One region of the Alkalihalobacillus pseudalcaliphilus genome, then DNA from elsewhere that is predicted to be linked to it. Evidence: riboswitches for the same ligand, from Rfam matches in the RefSeq annotation. Region 1 holds a riboswitch; the other holds the start of a gene.
The links. A riboswitch is a leader RNA that binds a small molecule or an ion and turns the genes downstream of it on or off. The one in region 1 is predicted to bind S-adenosylmethionine.
Positions count from the first base shown of each region.

Region 2: linked by a shared signal. The riboswitch ahead of PQ479_RS03690 (2,3-diketo-5-methylthiopentyl-1-phosphate enolase) and the one ahead of metK (methionine adenosyltransferase) in region 1 are both predicted to bind S-adenosylmethionine.

Region 1 covers NZ_JAQQWS010000008.1:80,984-96,690, reverse strand. The annotation lists gene metK (methionine adenosyltransferase) at 1-1,147, opposite strand, end outside; SAM riboswitch class I at 1,327-1,441, opposite strand; gene PQ479_RS16005 (alpha/beta hydrolase family protein) at 1,548-2,327, opposite strand; gene PQ479_RS16000 (ABC transporter substrate-binding protein) at 2,429-3,427, shown strand; gene PQ479_RS15995 (ABC transporter ATP-binding protein) at 3,433-4,215, shown strand; gene PQ479_RS15990 (ABC transporter permease) at 4,190-4,981, shown strand; gene ytkD (RNA deprotection pyrophosphohydrolase) at 5,156-5,632, opposite strand; gene PQ479_RS15980 (MFS transporter) at 5,694-6,905, opposite strand; gene PQ479_RS15975 (YwpF family protein) at 7,129-7,620, opposite strand; gene PQ479_RS15970 (hypothetical protein) at 7,787-7,981, opposite strand; gene PQ479_RS15965 (hypothetical protein) at 7,968-8,105, opposite strand; gene PQ479_RS15960 (MalY/PatB family protein) at 8,263-9,438, opposite strand; gene PQ479_RS15955 (2-hydroxyacid dehydrogenase) at 9,477-10,445, opposite strand; gene PQ479_RS15950 (ABC-F family ATP-binding cassette domain-containing protein) at 10,671-12,224, shown strand; gene PQ479_RS15945 (deoxynucleoside kinase) at 12,319-12,969, shown strand; gene PQ479_RS15940 (deoxynucleoside kinase) at 12,947-13,603, shown strand; gene PQ479_RS15935 (hypothetical protein) at 13,697-13,855, opposite strand; gene PQ479_RS15930 (aldo/keto reductase) at 13,924-14,907, opposite strand; gene PQ479_RS15925 (glycine betaine ABC transporter substrate-binding protein) at 15,039-15,707, opposite strand, start outside.
Region 2 covers NZ_JAQQWS010000001.1:759,950-764,549, reverse strand. The annotation lists gene mtnK (S-methyl-5-thioribose kinase) at 1-298, opposite strand, end outside; SAM riboswitch class I at 385-486, opposite strand; SAM riboswitch class I at 1,091-1,194, shown strand; gene PQ479_RS03690 (2,3-diketo-5-methylthiopentyl-1-phosphate enolase) at 1,283-2,494, shown strand; gene PQ479_RS03685 (2-hydroxy-3-keto-5-methylthiopentenyl-1-phosphate phosphatase) at 2,473-3,153, shown strand; gene PQ479_RS03680 (methylthioribulose 1-phosphate dehydratase) at 3,150-3,800, shown strand; gene PQ479_RS03675 (1,2-dihydroxy-3-keto-5-methylthiopentene dioxygenase) at 3,778-4,308, shown strand; gene PQ479_RS03670 (SDR family oxidoreductase) at 4,593-4,600, shown strand, end outside.

The DNA of each region.
Region 1 (15,707 bases):
AGTCAACATCTGTACGTCCAAAGTGACCATATGCTGCCGTTTGCTTATAAATAGGGCGACGTAGGTCAAGCATTTTAATAATGCCTGCTGGACGAAGATCAAAGTTGTCTGCAATAAGCTGAACAAGTACTTCTTCTGATACGACACCTGTTCCAAATGTATCAACCGAAATCGATACCGGGCGTGCCACACCAATCGCATACGCTAATTGTACTTCACACTTATCAGCTAGACAAGCAGCAACGATGTTTTTGGCTACATAACGAGCAGCGTAAGCACCAGAGCGGTCTACTTTTGTTGCATCCTTACCAGAGAATGCACCACCACCGTGACGAGCATAACCACCGTACGTATCAACGATGATTTTACGTCCTGTAAGACCTGCATCACCTTGTGGTCCACCGATAACGAAACGACCTGTAGGATTGATAAAATACTTCGTTTGATCATCAATTAATTCAGCAGGAACTACTTCATTAATCACATATTGCTTTAAATCTTTTTCAATTTGTTCTAAAGTAATCTCTGGATGGTGCTGAGTTGAAATAACAATCGTGTCAACACGCACTGGTTTTCCAGCTTCATCATATTCAATCGTTACTTGTGTTTTACCATCAGGACGTAAGTAGTCTAAAATCTCATCTTTACGAACTTGAGCTAAGCGACGAGATAATTTGTGACTTAATGAAATCGGTAAAGGCATTAATTCATCCGTTTCATTCGAAGCAAAACCAAACATTAGCCCTTGATCTCCTGCACCAATTGCTTCGATCTCTTCATCTGTCATTTGACCTTCACGAGCTTCCAAAGCTTTGTCTACACCTAATGCAATGTCAGCTGATTGCTCATCAATCGACGTTAAAACGGCACAAGTTTCTGCATCAAAACCATATTTAGCACGTGTGTAGCCGATACCTTTAATTGTCTCACGAACAATTTTAGGAATATCCACATAAGTGCTTGTCGTAATCTCGCCGGCAACTAATACAAGACCTGTATTGACAGAAGTCTCACAAGCTACACGAGCATTTGGGTCACTTTTTAAAATCTCATCTAAAATCGCATCTGAAATTTGGTCACAAATCTTATCTGGGTGTCCTTCAGTAACCGACTCAGAAGTAAATAACCGTCTACTTTTTAAAACCATATCTCATTTCCTCCTCTGCACACAACTACAAACAGCTATGAGCCAATAATTTATAACGGCACTCATTTCCGATTGAATGGGAGTAAAATAACAATCGAAGACACAATTTGACAAATATAAACAATAAAAAACCCATTCCACACATACTGAGGAAAAGGGTTGGAGTGTTTACCTTTCGCCTCTTATCGTTCAAGGTCATATGCCTTGCAGGTTAGCACCTTTTCATTTCTTTTCATTGAAATGATGGTTGCTGGGTTTCTTCGGGCCTGTCCCTCCACCGACTCGGGATAAGAGTATCCGTTCGCAACATATCATAACGCAGATTAAAATGACTGTCAATTATTTTGAGATTTTCTTTTTATTTAATTATTTCCATTCTTTCACACACTAAATAACCTTCTTATTTTTGAGGACTACTTGTCTGTTTTTTCATCCAATTGGCAGCTTCCGTTAATATGCGCTGTTGATCCTTTAAAGGAAAATGATGCGAAAAATGAGGATAGTACCAGCTTTGAACATGACCATGTAACGCATTTTCTAACCGATAAGAATGTTCAATCGACACATGTTCATCTAACATACCATGTATCGTTAAAATCGGTACTGCACTTTGCTTTAACTCTGGAATTGGACTTCTCTCTTGATAGCGTTCGGGGTATTTATTTGGTGTACCACCAATTACACGCTTCATCATCCTCCTTAAATCAATACGCTCCTCATAGGTTAGAAACATATCCGTCACACCATTCCATAAAACACAACTAGCTAATGATGGCCGTTTTAAAGCCGTTAATAAGGCCATAACACCCCCCCGTGAAAATCCTAATGCATGGATTTGATTGTGCTGAACTTCTTCACTTTCATATAATAAATCGTAGGCTTTAAAAGCATCTTCACGATCCTCACCGGCAAAATCTTCTTGCCCTTCACCACCACGATTTCCCCGATAAAAAGGGGCGATGACAACGAACCCCTCACTGGCCCACTGAATGACTCTCTGAACTCTGACCATTCCAACATTTTTTATACCACCTCTTAAATATAATAGACCGGGTAGCTTACCTTTATTTAAAGGGGTTGCCAAATATCCCTTCACTTGTAATCCAGCACTTAAATAGGTGATTTCAAATAAATCAATCCTCTGATGAGGAGACGGAATTCTCTTTTTTTCTAACAACATCATGACACAACCTTTTCTCGCAGTAGGCAAACACACATTCAACCCTTTGAACATAGACTATCACAGATCTAATTATACAAATGTGCAAGGAGTTGATAAAGATGAGTACCTTAAAACGTTTAACTTTTATGCTGTTACTTCTTTTCCTTATATTAATACCTGTTGCTTGCTCAAATTCAAACGCCGAATTAGAAAAAGTGCGTCTAGCTGAAGTGACACGTTCTATTTTCTACGCTCCCCTCTATGCGGCTATTTCAGAAGGTTTCTTTGAAGATGAAGGAATTGATTTAGAATTAACAACAACCTGGGGTGGAGATACAACAATGACAACACTTCTATCTGATGGAGCAGATGTTGCTTTAGTAGGTGCGGAAACATCGATTTATGTGTATGCCCAAGAGGCCAATGATCCTGCCATCAACTTTGCCGCTTTAACTCAAACTGACGGAACCTTTTTAGTATCTCGCGAAAAGCTCGACTCATTCGAATGGAGCGATTTAAAAGACTCTACATTCCTCGGTCAACGTGTCGGTGGTATGCCGCAGATGGTCGGTGAACATGTATTAAAACAGCATGGCATTGACCCTCATGGAGATTTAGAATTGATTCAAAGTATTGATTTTGGCAATATCCCAAGTGCTTTTGCTTCCGGTACTGGCGACTTTGTTCAATTATTTGAACCACAGGCCACACAATTTGAAAATGAAGGGATTGGTTATATCGTTGCTTCATTTGGAGAAGAGTCTGGGCTTGTACCGTACACAGGATTTATGTCGAAACAGAGCTTCATAGATGAAAACGCCGAAACACTTGAAGCATTTACAAGAGCTTTATATAAAGGGCAGCAATGGGTAGAAGAGCAACCTGTGGACATTATAGCTAGTTCAATTGCTGATTTTTTTGAAGATACAGATGAAGAGCTTATAGCCCAAGTTATTGAACGTTATCAGTCTCAAGGTTCTTATGCAACAGACCCTCTTTTAACAGAAGAAGCTTGGAAGCAATTGCAGTTGATCATGGATCAAGCTGGGGAGCTTCCACAGGAAGTTAACTTTACCGAGCTAGTGAATACTTCTATTGCCGAAAGTGTTATGGAGTAATGACCATGTCACAAATCCATATCGATAACGTATCAAAAATATATTTAACAAAAGAAGAAGCCACCTTGGCTCTTGAAAACATTGATTTAACCATTGAGGAAGGTGAATTCATCTCGTTAATAGGACCAAGCGGCTGCGGAAAAACAACCTTACTTTCTCTGATTGCAGGTATTTTGAAACCGACTGAGGGAAAGATTTTGTTAGATAATCAGCAAGTTGATCCACAAACGACAAATGTCGGTTACATGCTGCAGCAAGATTATTTATTCCCATGGTTAACGATTGAACGAAATATAACTCTAGGTCAACATATTCGTCATCAAGATAATAAAATGGCCCAAAAGAAAGCCTTACATTTACTCGATGCAATGGGTTTGCTTGATAAAAGGTCCTTTTATCCAACACAGCTTTCCGGTGGCATGCGTCAACGTGTCGCTCTAGTAAGAATGCTCGCTTCTGAACCTTCTTTTATGCTTCTTGACGAACCTTTTTCTGCTCTTGATTACCAAACGAAATTAAAGTTAGAGGACCTCGTATTTGAAACATTAAAAAAGGAAGATAAAACAGCAATTTTAGTGACACATGATATCGGTGAAGCTATTTCGATGTCGGATCGTGTTGTTCTATTAAATACAAAGCCTGGCAGAGTGCATCGAATTTTTGAGATGCCTGAAGAAATTAAAGAATTAGTCCCTTTTGAGGCAAGACAAACTCAAGCCTATACCGAGCAATTCAATTTAATATGGGAGGAGTTGGAATCCCTTGAACCTCGGAAAGCTTCATCATAACTATCTTCAATCATTACGAAAACAAAAGTGGATTGTATTTAGCGTTCAGCTTTCGATACTGATTACCTTTATTTCTCTATGGGAAATCGCTGCAAGAGCGCAGTGGATTGATCCTTTACTTTTTAGCATGCCTTCAAGGATTTGGGATTTAATGGTGGCACGAATTCAAGATGGAAGTTTATTTTTGCACACCTCCTTTACGTTATTTGAGACAATCTTAGGCTTTTTAATTGGAACTTTAGTAGGCGTTCTACTGGCTGCATTACTTTGGTGGTCACCTTTTCTCCAAAAGGTACTAGATCCATATTTAGTCGTTTTAAACTCCATGCCTAAAGTGGCCTTAGGTCCTTTACTTATTGTTGGTTTAGGTCCAAACTTCACATCTATTTTAGCAATGGGGGCGTTAATTTCTGTTATTATTACAACCATTGTTGTCTATAGTGCTTTTCGTGAAGTTGATGTTAACTATATTAAGGTGCTACAAACCTTTGGTGCTACTAAAGGTCAGACTTTTGGTAATGCGATTCTACCTGCCTCGATGCCTACGATTATTTCTACGTTAAAAGTGAATGTCGGATTATCATGGGTAGGGGTCATTGTTGGAGAGTTTCTCGTTTCTAAACAGGGGTTAGGTTATTTAATCATTTATGGCTTCCAAGTATTTAATTTCACGCTCGTTTTAATGAGCTTAGTAGTCATCGCTATTTTGGCGACGGTTATGTATAAATTAGTTGAAATGCTCGAGAAACGGTTAATTCAATTTTAATGTGTAAAAGGTGCCTCCGAAATGGAGGCATCTTTTATATGAAAGTTAGCTAAGGGCGCTAGTTTTTCCCTTCGGATATCACTACGAACATGGGACACGCACCCTCAGGTGGGTGCTGAACTAACTTGCTAATGCAGCTGTTTGTTGACCTTTTTGCCTACTTGGTTATGGCACTCAATACAGTTGTCTATTTTTAACAACGGAAAGGCTTAATGGTAGAACTTTGTCCTTCATTATGAAGCTATACTCTTTTTGCTGATTGATTTGAGAGGGCCATTCGCTAACTAGTTGAGGTCCACTTGTCTCAAGGTAATCGTCATTGTGATCCATGGCATCTATCGTCGCATAAAAAATAGCCTTAGAAAAGCTTTCCTTCTTTCCACATACTCGGTACCAGCCAAGATAAGTTAACTCCTTTACTTTACCACCTGTTTCTTCATACACCTCTCGCTGACAAGCCTCTTCAAGCGTTTCACCTTTTTCAACTTTACCTCCCGGAAACTCTAGTCCCCGCTGAGAATGTTTGGTTAGTAACCATTGCTCCTGATAACGGCAGATTACCCAAACATGGTGAATATCCTGCGGTTTATCTTCGCGGTTAAAACTCAAGTAAATTTTGCAGCCATTCCAATCTTTAAATTGATAAGTCATCTTCTAACTCCTCACGATTTATACCTTAAGTATATAAGTCTATTCGAGAAAGAAGCAACGCTTACCAAGTATATTTTAATTTTTCACTAGCTTTTATCATAAATATAGCTATTAAAAAGATGAGAAAGCATAAGATTCCATTTACTAAGAAAAGAAATTGATGAGAGATTTTTATTAAAAATGTAAATACAGGTGGGCCAAGAGCTACACCTACAAACCTCATGGAGCTATAAAAAGAAGAAACCGATCCTCTTTGCTCCTTGACAATCCCTTCTGTAACAAAAGCATCCAGGCTTGGTAATGCAAAACCAATTCCGATCCCACTTACAAAAATACAGGTTAATAATACATAAATATCCTCTGTAAACGCAATGCAGCTAATCGAAATGGCTAGAAGCAATAGACCCATTACCGTCATACTTTTCATTTTCTTTAAATCTTGTCCAATATATTTCCCTGTAAAAAAAGAGCTAAAGCACAAAGCTGCTAAGGGAACAGCCAAGACAATTCCTTTTTTTACTCCTTCAATTTGATATTTATCCTCTAACATCGTTGATAAATAAAAAAGCACACCAAATAATACAAACATACAAACTCCACCAATAATAAATACGGCATATAACCATCTACCCTCACGCCTAAAAATACTTTTTAAGATTTTCAAAAAATCTGGTAGTTTGATTTTTTCGGTACTTAATGGAGGAGACTTCACGAGAAAAACCATTAACAAAATAGAAATAAAACAGAATATCGGGAATGAAAAAAACGGTAGATACCATTGTAAAGTAGCTAAGCTCGCTCCCAAAATTGGGCTTAACACTTTACCAAATGTATTAGAGGTCTCAATCGTACCTAGCCCTTTACTAACCTCCTGTTGATCTTGGTACATATCCCCAACTAAAGGCATAACTATCGGAGAGGCCCCAGCTGCTCCTACACCTTGCAAGAAGCGACCGACGAGAATAAGGTAGTAGGGATTGGCAACATATACAGCTGCAACACCAGAAACCAAGCCTCCAATTCCTGAGATAATGAGGCTAGGGATAATCACTTTTTTTCTGCCAATCTGATCAGATAAATAGCCCGCAATTGGAATACAAATGATCGCTACTACCGAATAGATGGTTATGAGCATACTTACTTGTAATGATGTAATTCCTAACTCTTTTTCGATCATCGGTAAGACAGGAATGAGCATGGAGTTTCCGAGCGTCATGACCAGAGGAATAGAGGCCATTGAAATGATCGCTAATTTTTTATTTTCACCTAACATGGCTTTTCCCCTTTATGAGAAGCTATTTACTTTTCAGTATGTGACATAAATCACATCCTATTCTTCATAAAAAGTGGCATAAAAAAAGAACCAACAGAGCTTGGTTCGAATTTTTTATGAAAGTTATTGAGGTGCAGTGCGAACATAGTGTGCTGCTCGTTGCTCCGGAAAATTATGCTCCGTCCTGTTGGTAACATAAAAGGTTAAAGGCAATCCAAGATTGTCATGCTAATCGGTAATCCCCTGTTTTCTCTAACTCTTGGTAGATTTCTTCTAATGTTCTTTGAGAGTAAGCTGTCAAATCAGCTTTTCTTCTTTTGAATTCGTCAATAAATTCTTCACCTTGATAGTTATCAGCAACTAAATCTTCAATAACATCTTCTAACACATCGTCTTTACCTAAAACAAGCTTACCCTTCATGAGAATACTTATTCCATTTGATAATTGGGTAATTTCGGATACTTTTGTAATAAGTGTTGCTGGGTAATTATCTTTTCTAGATATGACAACATCAAGTAATAAATCCTTGTCATCTTGTTGAACCTCACTAAAGAATGGAAAGAGATCTTTTTCTACTACTGCTTCGATTAGCCATGTTTGCTTGGAGTTCTCCATATTTATAATTAATCCACGATCCAATTTAAGTGATGATGTTGTTACTTTTCCTGACTCATTTTGTAATAAATAGATTGAGTAAAGCTTAAATGTTTTCATAATTTAACTCCTCCATTCCATTCGAACAATTCTATTTCTATTTAACCATATTAATGAATAGACAGCCAATTTTTTGTATGAAAGTGTAACTAAGGACGATGTATTCTTCTTCGAAGAGCGCTCCAGGAATGGGGGCTTTCCTCCTGCAGGAGCCGGCATGTTCGTTTTATAAGGAAGTGATATCATGATCTTGCCTTTTTTTGCACTTGCTCCCCTCTTCTTCAGTAACTTCTTCGATATCTAGTTTGGCTCGACTTCCAATCGGTCTTCTTTCGCATAAAAATAAAAGAGCTACTGCGATGGTAACATCAGTCAGTAACTCTTCATTAAAACGACTTAGTCTGTCTTTATACTTCTTCAAACAGTGCCTCTAATTTCTTTTCTTCAATCCACATAATTAGTTCTAATTCTTGTTTTGTCAAATTTCGATTAAGCTTACATTTAAAATCGTCGACTAACTCTAGAAATTGATTGATTTGTTTCATGTGCAAATATCTCCTTTTTCCACGTAAACTTTGTCAATCGGACAAGCTATACAACAATATATGTTTACTCACTTCAAAATATGACAGTCTTCATTCTTTCTTCCGTATAAGAATAATTCGTTATACAGATCTTAAATCCTTCATTAAATAATATTAATTAACTGATATTATCGTATGCTCTTTTTAACCTAGTTAATGCTTCCTCTACTATACTTGAAGGACAAGCTAAATTCATTCGCTCAAAGTTAGAACCTTCTTCACCAAACATTGCCCCATGGTTAAAACCAACCTTCGCTTCTTCAATTAACCATTTCTTCCGCTCAACTGGGTCCATATTTAAACCTGTGAAATCTAACCATAGTAAATAGGTTCCTTCAGGCTCCATCCACTTAATCTTTGGCATATGCTCGGTTATAAAGGTCGTGACTAACTGATAATTATGTTGAATATAAGTCATCAGTTCCTCCAACCAAGGCTCGCCATACGTATAAGCCGCTTCCATAGCCACTTCTGCAAAGCTATTATTCATACCTGTAAAAGTTGTTGCCATATATTTCTTGAACTCAAGACGCTTCGCCGCATCCTCTATGACGACGTAAGACGCTTGCATTCCCGCTAAATTAAATGTCTTACTAGGAGCTAAACAAGTGAAAATTCGATTACTCATCTCTAGATCGATGGAAGCAATCGGTGTATGAGTGAAGCCATCATATAATAGATCGGCATGAATTTCATCCGATACAATATATAGATTATGCTTTTTACAAATGGCTACAAGTCTTTCGAGCTCTGCTTTTTCCCAAACACGACCTCCAGGATTGTGTGGGTGACATAAAAGCAGCATTTTTGTATGATCCGTAATTTTTGATTCCAAATCCTCATAATCCATCTCATAACGTTGCCCATTATATTTCAGAGGATTTTTCACTAGCGTTCGTTCATTCTTTTCAATAACATCATAAAAAGGATAATAAACCGGTGATTGTATAATAATCTCGTCTGATTTTTTTGTAAATGTACAAATTAAATGACTTAAAGCTGGCACAACTCCTAACGTGTAAATAAAAGCGTTTTCCTGTACTTCCCAGCCGTATCTTCTTTTTAACCATGACTGTACAGCCTTATCCAGCGATTTTGCATGGGCTGGATATCCAAAGATGCCATGATCAGCTTTTTCCTTAATAGCTTCAATAACCGCATCAGGGGCCCGAAAGTCCATATCTGCTACCCATAAAGGTAAAACGTCATCGGAACCAAAACGTTCCTGTAACATGTCCCACTTTAAAGAATTCGTTCCTTTACGCTCGATTACTTGATTAAAACGTTCGCTCATTCTTCTTCCCCTTTCTTCAGACCATTGATTCATTTCGTTTATGAGTTCGGCACTTCATAAACGAGCTCTTTATTTGTTAATCCATTTATAATATTCGTTATCGTTACTTGTACCATCTCTTCTCTTGTTTCAACAGAAGCACTTCCGATATGTGGAATCGCTAATACATTATCTAGCTCAAGCAAAGGATGCTCTGCAGAAATAGGTTCTTTTTCAAAAACATCTAGGCCAGCTCCCTTAATCTCACCTGATTTCAGGGCTTCATAGAGAGCTTGCTCATCGACATTCGTACCTCGAGAAGAGTTAATCAAATAAGCCGTATTTTTCATTTTCTTAAATTGCTCTTTCCCAAGCATTCGATAGGTAGATTTTGAACCCGGGGCAAGCAACACAACAAAATCACTTTGCTCCAAAAGCTCATCTAACTGGCAATACGTTGCTCCAACCTCTTTTTCTGCTTCTTCATGGCGATTACGATTATGATAAAAAACGGCCATTGAAAATCCTTTTGCTCTTCGTGCCACACTTAAGCCGATTCGTCCCATACCGATAATACCAATTTTCGAACCATATACTTGTTTGCCTGTTAAGCCAAACGGACTCCAGCTTTTCCATTGATCATTTTTAATCATTTGTTGTCCTTGTGGCAGGTTACGTGCCACCGCTAATAACAGGGCAAACGTTAAATCCGCTGTAGCCTCCGTTAACACATAGGGAGTATGTCCAATCTTAATGCCTTTAGCCTTAGCTACTTCTAAATCAATATTGTCAAAACCAACGGCCAACGTACTGATAACCTTTAAGTTGTGAGCTTGTTCTAACGCATGCTTATCTAATTTATCTGACAGATTAGAGAAAACGGCATCCGCGGTTTTTAACTCTTCAACAAGTCTTTCATAAGGCATTGGTTCATCTTCTTTTTCAAACATAACAATCTCTGCGTTTGGTAGTTCGTTCAAAGGTTTCAATAATGCTGCAGGAATTTTCCTTGTAACTAATATTTTCATGAGCCAATCTCCTATCGTATGTAAAATCTTCTTCAATATGAGTAAGTTTACTATCAATCAAAACCTACCTAACACTTCCTTCCCTAGTATAGCACGGATCATGTCGATATTATGAATGGGACGCTTAAAAATCGCCAATGAATCCTTCAATTACCATATGATTTTTGTGATTATATGGTAAGATATGAGAAGAAATAATGTCCGATTTAGAAGAAGGGTGTCGTTATGAGTATTTTAACTGTATCTAATTTAAGTCATGGTTTCGGTGACCGAGCCATTTTTGAAAATGTTTCTTTTCGCCTTTTAAAAGGGGAGCATATCGGTTTAATTGGTGCGAATGGTGAAGGGAAATCAACCTTTATGAATATAATAACTGGCAAACTAATGCCAGATGCAGGAAAAGTGGAATGGTCAAAACGTGTTCGTGTTGGTTACTTAGACCAGCACACCGTTCTAGAGAAAGGGATGTCGATACGTGACGTTTTAAAAAGTGCCTTCCAATATTTATTTGATTTAGAACAAGATATGAATAACCTCTATGACAAAATGGGTGAGGTTACACCTGAAGAGCTCGAGAAAATGTTAGAAGAAGTTGGCGTGATCCAAGATATATTAACGAACAATGATTTTTATATCATTGATGCAAAAGTAGAAGAAATTGCTCGTGGTTTAGGTTTAGAAGAGATTGGGCTCGACCGAGATGTTACGGATTTAAGTGGTGGGCAACGTACGAAAGTCTTACTAGCTAAACTACTTCTTGAAAAGCCAGATATTCTTTTACTCGATGAACCGACAAACTATCTAGATGAACAACATATTGAATGGTTAAAGCGCTACTTATTGGAGTATGAAAATGCATTTATTTTAATATCACATGATATTCCCTTCTTAAATAGCGTTATTAACTTAATTTATCATATGGAAAACCAAGAATTAAATCGTTATGTTGGCGATTATGACCATTTCTTAGAAGTCCATGAGATGAAAAAGCAACAATTAGAGTCAGCTTATAAGCGGCAGCAACAAGAGATTTCTCAACTAAAAGACTTTGTTGCAAGAAATAAAGCACGCGTATCAACGCGCAATATGGCCATGTCGCGTCAGAAAAAATTAGATAAAATGGATATCATTGAACTAGCAAAGGAAAAGCCAAAACCGCAATTCAACTTTAAGGAAGCTAGAACACCTAGCAAGACTATTTTTGAAACGAAAGAGTTAGTTATTGGGTACAATGAGCCACTCTCAAAGCCTCTTAATTTAAGAATGGAACGTGGTCAGAAAATTGCCCTAGTAGGTGCGAACGGGATTGGTAAAACAACGTTATTAAAGAGTCTTTTAGGTATTAATCCCGCTCTTTCCGGTACGATCGAACGCGGTGATTATCAAGAGATTGGTTACTTCGAACAAGAGGCTAAAAGTACAGATAATACGTGTATTGATGAGATTTGGAGTGAGTTCCCTTCCTTAACTCAGGCCGAAGTACGTGCTGCCTTAGCCAAGTGTGGCTTAACGACTAAACACATTGAAAGTAAAATTGTTGTGCTTAGTGGCGGAGAGAAGGCAAAAGTTCGTCTTTGTAAGCTCATTAACAATGAAACGAATATTCTTCTATTGGATGAGCCAACAAACCATTTAGATGTAGATGCCAAAGAAGAACTGAAAAGGGCTTTACAAGCGTACAAAGGCAGTATTTTATTAATTAGTCACGAACCAGAGTTTTATCAGGATGTCGTTACGGATGTTTGGAATGTCGAGGATTGGACGACGAAATTAGTCTAACAAGACTAAACTGTTTGTAGCTAGATTTCTCTTTCAGGAAGTCTAGTTTACAACAGTTGCGGCTCTTTAAAACAAGAACACGAGGAGGTTTAGTATGCAGGATACACCTTTTATTGCGATTGAAGGTCCTATTGGTGTAGGAAAGACTTCATTAGCTCAAGCTATTTCTCAGTATTTTCACTACCCGATTTTAAAGGAAATCGTTGATGAGAATCCTTTTTTAAGTAAATTCTATGAAGATATTTCTGAATGGAGCTTTCAAACGGAGATGTTTTTTCTCTGCAATCGCTTTAAACAGCTTGAAGATATACATAAGCAATACCTTTTGAAGCATCTTCCAGTTGTTGCTGACTATCATATTTTAAAGAACTTAATTTTTGCTCAGCGGACCTTATCAGACAAGCAGTACGAGAAATATTATAAAATATTTGAAATCCTCACTGAAGATATGCCAAAGCCAAATGTTATTATATACCTTCAAGCAAGTCTACCTACACTGCTAAAGAGAATTGCACTTCGTGGTCGTGAAATGGAACAAAATATTGATCCAACCTATTTAGAGCAATTAAGCTCAGACTATGAAAAAGCGATCGACCTTTTTGAAAAAGAGAATCCCTCTATACCGATTATTCGATTGGATGGAGATAAGCTCGATTATGTGAATAACCAAGCAGATTTAGAAAAAATCATACAACAACTCGAACATAAAGGAGTCGTTCCTCTTGAATCTACGAGAAAAATATAATATACCTTCCAATGCTGTGATTACAATTGCCGGAACGGTTGGCGTCGGTAAATCAACGATGACCCAAAAGCTTGCTGAGGCCCTACAATTTCATACATCATTTGAAAATGTTGATCATAACCCTTATCTCGATAAATTTTATGCTGATTTTGAACGCTGGAGCTTTCACTTACAAATCTATTTCCTTGCTGAACGATTTAAAGAGCAAAAAAAGATGTTTGAATTGGGTGGTGGATTCATTCAGGATCGCTCAATTTATGAAGATACAGGTATTTTTGCAAAGATGCATTTTGATAAAGGAACGATGAATCCAACTGATTATGCAACGTATACAAGCCTTTTTGATGCGATGGTTATGACTCCTTATTTCCCACACCCAGACGTACTGATCTACCTTGAAGGCGACCTTGATCATGTCATTAATCGCATTCATGAACGTGGCCGTGATATGGAGCAGCAAACACCACTTACATACTGGCAAGAAATGCATGGACGTTATCAAAATTGGATTCATGAATTTACTGCCTGTCCCGTTTTGAAATTAAATATTAAAGACTATGATTTATTAGAAGATGATGGAGCGACAGAAGAGATTGTGGCACAAATCTCTCAACTAATGAAGCAGCATGTCTAAAAGTACACATCAACAAAACCACCTTATGCAAGGTGGTCTTGTTTTGTATAGATTGGAGCTTTGCCATGTGTGTTTGGTATCATTAATAGTGCCTTATGAAACCCATTTCTTCGTATTAGGTACGTCCTCATCTTCTTCCATTTGCTCCATTTTCCAATAGTAGACCTTTGGTAAATGCTGATACGATACATATTCTTGCCATACAGAAAGAATAACGAACAATAGACCTTGAATATCCACCCCTTTGACCATACGAACATCCCTCCTTACTGATTTCTATGCTAAAAAGGAATTGTCCTAGTCTTGAGTGCTGCCACTTTTTAGTAAGGTCCGCGAATGTAACCTTCTACATAGTCCTGGTAAAACGCCTGCAATTTCCCCAACTCCGCGTCCGAAAATTTCTTTTGCTCGGCTGAACCTAAATTACTAATAACTTGTTTTTTTGTTTTAAAACCTGGAATTGCACAAGTAATACCTTGTTGATCGAGTACCCATCGAATCGCCGCTTGCCCCATCGAATCACGACCGTCCTCAATCCATTTGAGCTGTTCAGATAGTGCCACTCCTTTTTTAAAACCTAAGCCAGCAAAAGTCTCTCCAACATTAAAGGCCTCTCCATTTTCGTTAAAAGAACGATGGTCATCCTTTTCAAACTGATAATCTAGCGAAAACTTTCCAGTTAATAAGCCACTTGCTAATGGTACCCTGGCTAATATACCAACACCCTTTTTTTCAGCTTCAGGAAATAATTGCTCTAACGGTTTTTGACGGAAAATATTAAAGATCACTTGTAGTGCTTGGACGTTAGGATGCTCCAAACAAATGAGCCCTTCTTCTACCGTTTCAACACTCACACCATAATGTTTAATTTTCCCTTCCTTTTGAAGGCGATCTAAAACATCAAACACTTCACCTTCTTTTAAAATATCCGTTGGTGGGCAATGAATCTGATAAAGGTCAATCGCTTCACGGCCTAATCTTTTTAAACTCGCTTCGCAATATTCTCTCACTTTATCATAGGAATAATTATCTCGTGCTTGTAAGTTACCTTGCCGACAAAATTTCGTCGCAAAATAGATCTGCTCCTCTTTTCCTTTGGTAGCCTTAGCCAAGAGCTCCTCACTATGACCATCGCCATAAACATCAGCCGTATCAAAGAAATTCACACCTGCTTCTATCGCATAATGAAGAGCATCGAGTGATTGCTCATCACTCGTTTTCCCCCATGATCCACCAATCGCCCATGTTCCTAAACTGACTTCACTTACTTTTATACCTGTTTTACCTAGTGGTCGATATTCCATCATCACAAGCCCCCTTTTTCTTATACACATTATTTTATCAATAAAGCTATTATTTTCATAATTTTTAGTTTATTACACCTAAAAAAAAGCCTCATTTAGCTTTTAACTAAATAGGCTTTTCTACAAAATCGTTAGTTATTCAAATCTTCGATCGAGTCAATATCCATATAAGTTGGTACGACTAAACCAATCTTAGCACCTTCTAAGTTTGGTCCTAAATCATCAACTTGATCTTGATATAGATCCCATTGCGATCCGTGTGTTGCTGGTAACCAAGCGGCTACCATTGCATCCGCTTCACCTGAAGCAACAGCTTCCCACATAAAGCTATTTTCTAGTACACTAATTTCTACATTATAACCAACGCTCTCTAACACTAATTCCATTAAATGAGTAGATGCAATTTCTGAATCCCATGCTACAAATGCTAAAGAAATTGCGTCGCCATCAACATGATTAACGCCATCTGTCCATTCTGCAACCTTATCTTGGTTATTGTCAAACCATTCTTGGGCAGCAGCTTCTGGGTCTGCACCGTTATTAATATCATTCATAATTACACCCATATCATCTTCTGTCCAGAAGAAGTTGCCTAACACCTCTACAGCCTCTGGCATTTCATCCGCTAAACCAAGGCGAGTGATTGTATGAATATCTTCCGCTGCCCCAAAAACACCTTCCGGATCCTCTAGATACTTAAGATCATACTCAGCAAATTTCCAATGTGGATTCCAACCAGTGACCACAATTGGTTCCTCATTATCAATCGCCGTTCCAAGAGCACTTGTCATCGCTGCCGA
Region 2 (4,600 bases), on a different contig from region 1:
GAAAAACCTTTGGCACAAGATTAGGTACGTATTTGGCAGCGAGTTGAAGAACTGATGCTTCAATTCTTGCACGGTCTAGTGTTAACGGCCAACTTTCACCAACCACTTTGGCATATGGTAGAGCTTGTTTAACAATAAATGAACGACCTGTTGTTTGACTGAAAATATTGAAAACATAATTTAAATTGCCGTCACCAATCTCTGATACTGTCGCCCGCTCATCTTCATTTAGTAAACCAATTTCTTTTAAAAAATTGACAGCAGTTGCTTCTGTTAATGCTATGTATTGTATACTCATTTGTTATCTTCCCCTTTAATTTAAGTAATAAAAAAGCCTCTTTCTGTTAGCAGAAAGAGGCGAATAGACAATGTGTGAATCGACCTCTCTTATCTACCAGAACATGTCTGTTGGATGTAGCACCGTGCCAAAAGGTCGGTTGCTGCGGTTTCATCGGGCCAAATCCCTCTACCTACTCATGATAAGAGTGTAAAAAATATGAAATTAACTGACTTGTGATTACTATAAAGGATGTAGGCTCGGTCGTCAATAAGTTTTTGAAAATTATATATATTACACATAATAGGCTAAGTGTGCCTTTGAAATAGAAATAAGCTAAATAGAATAAATAATAAAAAAAGATTGACAATTAAACAAGTAAACTGGCAATATATATAGCAAGGAAAATACAACCAAGCAAGTAGCAACAAAATGGAACAATATCGAATCATCAGATGACTATTAGTGACAGAGCTGAGTTCCGGTCATAGCCGATTAGCTCAGCGCCACGTGATTGTCTCGGAGCATGATTTTCGGTAGTAGCGGCAAGCCAAGTTCCGCATATGAGTATCAGCAGGAACTTTCATATAAACCACTTATGGAGAAGCTGATTCATTTCGCCACCAATAAAGATGAAAGTAGTGGCGACTTCTTAAACATTTGGCTCGTTTACAACTCCATCACCATCAGGAGTCGCACGACCAAAAAGGGAGCAGTGACCTGTTAAGGTCGTCTATCGCAAGATGGAAGACCAGTTAACTTCAAGGCACGTACTACCACCCTTAAGTATACTTTCATATAAAAATAAATAATCTCTTATCAAGAGCTGGCGGAGGGATAAGCCCTATGAAGCCCGGCAACCGGTTTATTTAAATACGGTGCTAATTCTTACAATCTTTATGATTGAAAGATGAGAGAGGGAATACAAATTTGTCCTCTCCTTCTTTATTTGAATGGAGAGTTTTTTGTTAGTAATTTGATAGGTGTAAGGAGAGTGGAACAAACATGAGTCATGTGACAGCAACGTATCTAGTAAAAGGAAAAAAAGAGGAATTAGCTAAAAAAGCAGAAGGAATAGCCTTAGGATTAACAGTAGGATCGTGGACAGAGTTACCAACCATTGAACAAGAGCAATTAAAGGCTCATAAAGGAAATGTAGAGCAAGTAGAATATGTAGGAGAAGGTCGTGATGAGCATGGATTAATAAAAATTAGCTATCCAAGTTTAAACTTCTCTCCGGATTTACCAGCGATTTTAACAACGGTTTTTGGTAAACTTTCCCTTGATGGTGAAGTGAAATTAATCGATTTAAACTTCTCTAGTGAGTTAAAATCCTATTTTCCCGGTCCGAGATATGGGATTGATGGTGTCCGTGAACTTGTAGAAGTGAAGAAACGGCCACTATTAATGAGTATTTTTAAAGCGGCGATCGGTAGAGATTTAGACTCGTTACATGAGCAAATGCTTCTTCAAGCGTTAGGCGGAGTTGACATTATTAAAGATGATGAAATTTTATTTGAAAATGAAAAAACACCTCTAGAAGAGAGAATTCCAGTGTGTTTGGCTGCTATTACGGAAGCGGCAGAATCAACAGGACATAGACCATTATATGCTGTCAATATCACTGGAAGGACCTCACAACTTAAGGACAGGGCTAAGCAAGCGATAGATTTAGGAGCACCTGCTCTACTCTTGAATGTCTTTGCTTATGGGTTGGATGTCTTACAAGATTTAAGAGAGGATACCGAAATTGATGTGCCCATTTTAGCCCACCCTGCAGTAAGTGGGGCGATGACATCGAGTGCTTATTATGGTTTTTCTCATCAATTATTGTTAGGGAAATTATTAAGAATGGCTGGAGCGGACCTTGTTTTATTCCCGTCACCTTATGGTAATGTGGCGTTAGAAAAGGACAAAGTGTTAGGCATTGTCACGTCATTAACTGAGCAAGATGATAGCTATAAGAAAGCATTCCCGGTTCCTTCTGCAGGCATTCACTCTGGGATGACTGAAAAAATTATCAGTGATTTTGGTCCAGACATTGTGATTAATGCTGGAGGTGGCATCCACGGTCATCCAGGTGGAGCGATAGCGGGTGGAAAAGCTTTTCGTCATGCGATTGATGGAGTTATGGAACAGAAGAGTTTACTGGAGGTAGCCAATACAAGTATAGAACTAAGGCAAGCCATTGATGCATGGGGGTATTTAAAACCGTGACAAAACCAGTCATTTATTGTGATTTTGATGGAACGATTACGGAGTCAGATAATATTGTTGCATTAATGGAAAAGTTCGGTCCAAATGATGCAGAGGCCATAAAAGAGCAAATCCTTTCACAATCTATTTCTATTAAAGAAGGTGTGGGCCAGCTTTTTCGTTTAATAAAAAGTAATAAGAAACCAGAAATGGTGAGCTATTTATTAGACACTGTAAAAGTCAGACCGGGGTTTCAAGAATTACTTCATTATTGTAAGCAGGAAAGTATTCGCTTTTATGTGGTAAGTGGTGGCATTGATTTTTTTGTTTACCCTTTATTAGCTAGATTTGACTTAGAAGAAGAGCAAATCTATTGCAATGGCCATGATGCTGAAGGACCGGTCATTGAAATTACTTGGCCTTACCCATGTGACACCGATTGTCATAACGAGTGTGGGTGCTGTAAACCATCAATCATACGTACCATTTCCGAAGCGGAGGATTTTAACATTGTGATTGGTGATTCAGTGACCGATTTTGAAGCAGCCAAAAAAGCAGACCATGTATTCGCTCGAGCCCGTTTGGAAGAGGAATGCCAAAAGCAAGATATACCATATACAACGTTTAGCGATTTTTTTGACATTCTGAATCATATTAAGAAGTTGGAGGTGATCCGATGATGAGGGAACGCTGGGAAGAACTTGCTGATATTAAGGAACAATTGGCACGGAGAGATTGGTTTCCTGGTACGAGTGGGAATTTATCGATAAAGGTATCGGATAATCCTGTTACCTTCTTAGTAACGGCAAGTGGTAAAGATAAAACGAAACGAACAAATGAAGATTTTCTGTTAGTAGATGAGTTCGGTGAATCGATTGAGCATTCGTACTTAAAACCTTCAGCAGAAACGTTACTTCATACAGAAATTTACAAAAAAACAGATGCTGGTTGTAGTCTTCATGTTCATACATTAGATAATAATTTAATTTCAGATTTGTATGGTGATGATGGCTTGATTACCTTTAGAGGTCAAGAGCTTATTAAAGCTTTTAACATTTGGGAAGAGGATGGCGAAATAACCTTACCCATTATAGAAAATTACGCAGATATTCCTACCTTAGCAAAAGCGCTAGGGAAGAAAATTACACCTGACATTAAGGGCGTTCTTATTCGTAACCATGGTATTACCGTATGGGGAAGAACAGGTTTTGAGGCAAAGAAGCATTTGGAAGCCTTTGAGTTTTTATGTTCTTTTCACTTACGACAATTACAATATAAACATTATTTAAAGGGAGGTAAACAAAATGGCACAATTACGTTTTCATGACAATAACGAAAGAGTAGTAGGGGAAGAACTAGTTAAGTATTTAGAAGAACAAGGGGTCATTTATGAAAATTGGGGTACAGAGAATTTACCTGCTCATTTAGTTGAAAAGTTCGCTTTAACAGATGAGGAAAAACAAGAGATATTACAAGTGTATAAGTCAGAAATTGCTGACATTTCAGCTCGTCGTGGCTATTTAACAGCTGATGTCATTTCATTATCAGATTCTACACCTAACTTAGATGAGCTATTAAAGAACTTTGTCCAAGAGCATCATCACACAGATGATGAGGTACGTTTTATTGTAAGTGGACATGGAATTTTTGCCATTGAAGGAACGGACGAAAGATGGTTTGATGTAGAACTTGAGCCAGGTGATTTAATCTCCGTCCCAGAAAACTATCGTCATTATTTCACACTAATGGACGACAGAAAAGTTGTAGCTGTACGAATTTTCAAAACAAAAGAAGGTTGGGTTCCCGTTTACGAAAAAGAAGAACAAACTCTTTAATAACAGTATCAAAAGTGAAAAATCCTACACAATAACGATGAAGCACCTTTAGTAGTTGGAAAAACTACGAAGGTGCTTTCATTTGATTGGCTGTTGATACAAAGCAACAATAAGCAGTCACCAAGTACAATACGACTTTCATTCAGTAGCGGTGAGTAAAACTCCGCAAATGAGCATCAGCACCAACTTCTATATAAAACCTATTACTATGGCAAAAAAGTTTGCCTAGTTGACGTTTTAAACATTACACGTTTGGGAAAAGACTAAGTAAGGAGTTGATAGACGTGAATGT